2 regions of the Allobosea sp. 05L423 genome follow, and region 1 is predicted to be linked to the other one. Evidence: predicted binding sites of a transcription regulator. Region 1 holds the regulator's gene; the other holds the start of a gene.
The links. The regulator PhoB, encoded in region 1, activates phosphate uptake and scavenging genes when phosphate is short. The targets are predictions, from matches to a motif close to TGTCATNNANCTGTCAT.

Region 1 (2,455 bases):
TCTCGGCGATCCGCATCGCGGCCGACATCGAGCGCGTCGGCGATCTCGCCAAGAACATCGCCAAGCGCGCCGTCGCCATCGCCGGCCAGTTCCAGCCGCCGCACCGCGCCGTGGTCGGGCTCGAGCACATCAGCCGCCTGGTGCAGGCGCAACTCAAGGACGTGCTCGACGCCTACGCCGCAGGCAACGAGCAGAAGGCGCTCGAGGTCTGGCGCCGCGACGACGAGATCGACGCGCTCTACACCTCGCTGTTCCGCGAACTCCTGACCTACATGATGGAGGATCCGCGCAACATCACCTTCTGCACGCATCTCCTGTTCTGCGCGAAGAACATCGAGCGCATCGGCGACCACACCACCAACATCGCCGAGACGATCCATTACCTCATCACCGGCGACTCGCTCGACGTGAACCGGCCGAAGCTCGACACGACCAATATCGAAGTCGAGGCGGTCACGGGCAGCTGAGGCGAGGCAAGGAATCATGGCCGCACGCATCCTGATCGTCGAGGACGAGGAGCCGCTGACCCTGCTGCTGCGCTACAATCTCGAAGCCGAGGGCTTCGAGGTGGACAGCGTGGCGCGCGGGGACGATGCGGAGCTTCATCTGCGCGACCACACCCCCGATCTCGTGCTGCTCGACTGGATGCTGCCGGGCCTCTCCGGGATCGAGCTCTGCCGCCGGCTGCGGTCGCGGCGCGACACCGAGCGCGTGCCGATCATCATGCTGACCGCGCGGGGCGAGGAAACCGAGCGCGTGCGCGGGCTCGCGACCGGCGCCGACGACTATGTGGTGAAGCCCTTTTCGTTGCCGGAATTGATCGCGCGCATCCAGGCGCTGCTCCGCCGCGCCAAGCCGGGCCATGTCGCGGGACTGCTTGCCGCCGGCGACCTCGAACTCGACCGCACCACACGGCGCGTCCGCCGCGCCGGCAGCGAGTTGCATCTCGGCCCGACCGAGTTCAGGCTGCTGGAGTTCCTGATGCAGGCGCCCGGCCGCGTCTATTCGCGCGCCCAGCTGCTCGACGCCGTCTGGGGCCGCGACGTCTATATCGACGAGCGCACCGTCGACGTCCATGTCGGCCGGCTGCGCAAGGCGATCACGCCCGCCAATACCAAGGACCCGCTGCGTACCGTGCGCGGCGCCGGCTACGCCTTCGACGAGACTTTTGCGCGCAGCTGAGCGGCGCTCCAGCTCTCCTCCTCATCGCAGCTTACGGTGAGTCTCGCCTGCTCGCTCGCGTTGACCCTGAAAGTCAGCGCGAGCCAGAGGAGGTCGCCATGAGCAAGATGCCGCCAGTCCCGCCGGCCAGTCGAAGCGACAAGGGCCCGGGCGAGCGGGATCATGCCGGGCACGATATGCGCAGCGCTAGGAGGTGGCGAGCGAGCGCCGGCCGGGCCAGCATGACCAGCAGGGCAACACCCGCATCAACACGAGCCATCAGGGTCTGCAGCAGGATCGTTGAGGAGGCTGCCTCATGTCGGCCTCGACCAAGGCGCCGCAAAGCATCCGGCACGGCGGCCCGGGCTCGTCCCATGAGAATGCGAGGAAGTCGCCGGGCATCCGCAAGCCGCCTGCCGACGACGAAACCCGGCAGGTTCGCGTTTCGGGCGGTGGCGGCGAGCGCGACAGCCATCGCTTGCATGATCCGGCCCGCAAGGGTGGCGGCCCCGCGAGAAGCCCCCTACAGGACGATCCCTGAAGGGGCCGGCAGGAGCCTCAGCCCTCTCGGTAGAAGAGGCGGCGCAAGCTGTGCTTGGCCGCTTCCAGCGTCCTGCGCCGCTCGGCCGGCAGGTTCCGGCCGGCGCGGTTGATGTAGAAAGTCAGCATCGACATCGCCGAGCGATAGGGGCTCGACTTGCGGAGCCGGCTGTGTTCAGCCGACCGCTTCAGCGAACGTGCGATCCGTCGCGGATCGCCCTGCTTGAACACCGCCTTCTCAAGATCGAGCGCGTTGCTCCGGGTGGTGATATCGGCCGACCACCTGCGTTTGTGGGCAGTCATGGCGTCCTCCTGTCGGTCAGGCGTTTGGCCCGCCCTCGATGTCACCGGCCCAGGTCAGTGCGGTCTCGTACTCCTCCGGCTTGAAGGTGCGGACGGTCACGAAGGGGATCGCTGGGTTGAGCAGGTCGACGAAGGCGGCAAGCCAGCCCCTGTCGGTGATCACCGCCTCGCGCGGGAAGCGCTGCAGCTCCCAGAGCTTGCCGAGGCTGTAGCGCGCATCCTTCCAGGCGGCAGCCAGGGTCATATCGGTGAAATCGGTGAGGTCGGCGAGGATGCCGACCTTCTCGTGTCGCGCGAGCTTCGCCTCGATATCGGCCATGATCCCATCGAGATCGTCACTGGTCAGCGTCTGCGACAGGCGGTAGGCGCCGACATGGTCCGGGGCAGGCAGAATGGTGAACATGGCTCCTCCTTGCTCCAGACAACGCGGGGCAAGAGCGGAAGTTTCGCC
Region 2 (2,455 bases), on a different contig from region 1:
CGCGCGCCATGGTGTTGAGCACGATGTCGGCATAGGCGAGCAGCGGCGATTTGCCGAAGTTGGTGATGCAGATCGTGGTTGCGCCGGCTTCTCGCGCAAGCCTGGTCGCGGTGACAGTCTCATGTGTCGATCCCGAATGCGAGATCGTGATCGTCACGACGTCCGGGCCGGTCAGCGAGGCACTGATCGCCTGGACGTGGGAATCCACCACGACCTTGGATTCGATACCGATGCGGAGGAGCCGGTAATTGGCGTCCTCCGCGATCGGGGCGGCGCTGCCGATGCCGTAGAGCTCGACCCGGCGCGCCCCACGGATCGCGGCGACCGCACGCTCCATTGCGCCGCGGTCGAGCACCTTCATGGTGTCGTGGAGCGCCTGCAGGTCGCTGCCGAAGATCTTCTCGATTACCGTCCCGGTGTCGTCGGCGCGCGCGAGATCCTCGTGGATGAATTGCACCGGCTGCACGAGATCGCGCGCCAGCGCGATCTTGACCTGCTGGAAGCCGCGCGCGCCGAGCTGGCGGCAGAGCGAGATCACGCTGCCCTCGCTCGCCTCCGCGCGTTCGGCCACTTCCGTCACCGACATGTGCACGACATCGGCCGCATGGCTGAGGAAGACGTCCGCAATGCGTGCGGCGGCCGGTGGCAGCGTCGCGCGCAGCGCCGTCAGCCGCTCGATCACGCCATCGAAGCCGTCATTGCCGCCATTGCGCGCCTTGTCGGGGCTTTCCGCCATGACGTCGGCATGCGGCTTTCGATGAGATGAGCTCATGCCGACAAGGCGATCATGTCTTGCTCGTGCGGGCAAGTCGTCTCGATATGGAGTTGCGGGAGCACCCCGTCTGTGACCTCGACATAGTGCAGGCCGAAGCGGCGCGCCCCTTCGCCATCGGTCCTGGGATTGTCTCCGAGCATCGCGACAGCCCGCTTGGGCAATCCGAGCAGGGCGAGGCCGGCGGCGAACAGGGTCGGCTCCGGCTTCCCGATGAGGCGGTAGCTCACGGGGCCGGTGCAGGCGAGCAGCGCGGCGAGCAACGCGCCGGTTTCCGGAACGACCGAGCCGTCGGCGCCCGGATGGACGAGGTCCGGATTGGCGACGACGAGCTCGGCCCCCATCCGCACGGCATTGGCCGCCAGCGCCAGCCGCGCGTGGCTGAACCACCGGTCGCGGCCGAGAAAGACGACATCCGGCTGCTCCCTGACCGGCACGAGGCCGCGCTGGCGCGCATGGCGCATCAGGCTGCGACTCGCCAGCATGAGCACGCGCGCTCCGGGACGGCGCGCGGCGATATCGTCGAGCGCGACCGCTCCCGCCAGCACGATACGGTCAGTCGGAATGTCGAGCCCCATCCGCCGCAGGCCACGCCTCAACTCTGCCGGCGTATGCTCGGCATCGTTCGAAACCACGACGAAACGGCCGGCGCAGGCGTCGAGGAAGGCGCTGGCGCCAGGCATCGCCCGGCCGCCGCACACCAATGTGCCGTCGAGATCGATCAGCCAGCCACGAATATCGTCCGCTGCGCGCACTGCAAACTCCGTCTCGGATCGCGGCAGGCATGAACTGAGATTGTCTCAGTGTCAAACAGTCGTCGACCTAAATTATATTCATGAGCCTGTCATGGAAGGCTGCCAGAAGGCTCGGGCTCCCGCCGCTTGAAGCGGCCGCGCAGCGCCCCGCAGCCCGTCCCAGAGGACGCCATGCTCGTATTCCTAGGCAGCCGTCTCCTGCGCATGACGATCACGCTCTGGGCGATCGTCACCGCCGTCTTTCTGGCGACGCGGCTGACCGGCAATCCGATCGACTTCCTGATGCCGGAAGGGCTCGACGCCGCCTCCCGCGCCGAGATGATCGCCTATTGGGGCCTCGACCGGCCCATCGCAGAACAATACCTGCTGTTCTGGAAGTCGCTGCTCTCGGGCGATTTCGGCCTCGGCCTGATGGAGCGCCGGCCGGTCGCGGTGATCTTCGGCGAGCGGCTCTGGCAGAGCGCCTCGCTCCTGGTCGCGACCCTGGCGCTGACCGTCGCGGTCGGCGTGCCGCTCGGTGTCCTCGCCGCGCTCTGGCGTGGGCAGCCGCGCGGCCAAGGTGTGCTCTTCATCGCCTTTCTCGGCTACGCGGTCCCGAATTTCGTCCTCGCCATCCTGCTGCTGCTCATCTTCTCCTACACGCTGCACTGGCTGCCGAGCGCCGGCTCCGCCACCCTGCTGCATTATGCGATGCCCACCGTGGCGCTGGCCGCCTATTTCGTCGCTGCGCTGACCCGCTACACCCGCAACGCCATGCTCGACGTCCTCTCCGAGGACTATATGCGCACGGCCCGCGCCAAGGGCCTCTCCGAGCCAGCCATCGTCCTGCGGCACGGGCTGCGCAATGCGCTGATCCCGGTGATCACCGTGCTTGGCCTGCAGATCACCACGCTGGTCTCGGGTGCCGTCGTGGTCGAGACCGTCTTCG

Region 2: the regulator PhoB is predicted to act here: its motif matches at 1,604-1,620, upstream of AC1DNE_RS13150 (HAD-IIA family hydrolase).

Annotation. Positions count from the first base shown of each region.
Region 1 covers NZ_JBFTOA010000011.1:166,240-168,694, reverse strand. Annotated here, with positions in the region: gene phoU (phosphate signaling complex protein PhoU) at 1-467, shown strand, start outside; gene phoB (phosphate regulon transcriptional regulator PhoB) at 484-1,182, shown strand; gene AC1DNE_RS21460 (hypothetical protein) at 1,478-1,702, shown strand; gene AC1DNE_RS21455 (DUF3175 domain-containing protein) at 1,720-2,004, opposite strand; gene AC1DNE_RS21450 (SpoIIAA family protein) at 2,021-2,407, opposite strand.
Region 2 covers NZ_JBFTOA010000004.1:123,366-125,820, forward strand. Annotated here, with positions in the region: gene AC1DNE_RS13145 (MurR/RpiR family transcriptional regulator) at 1-772, opposite strand, end outside; gene AC1DNE_RS13150 (HAD-IIA family hydrolase) at 769-1,527, opposite strand; gene AC1DNE_RS13155 (ABC transporter permease) at 1,699-2,455, shown strand, end outside.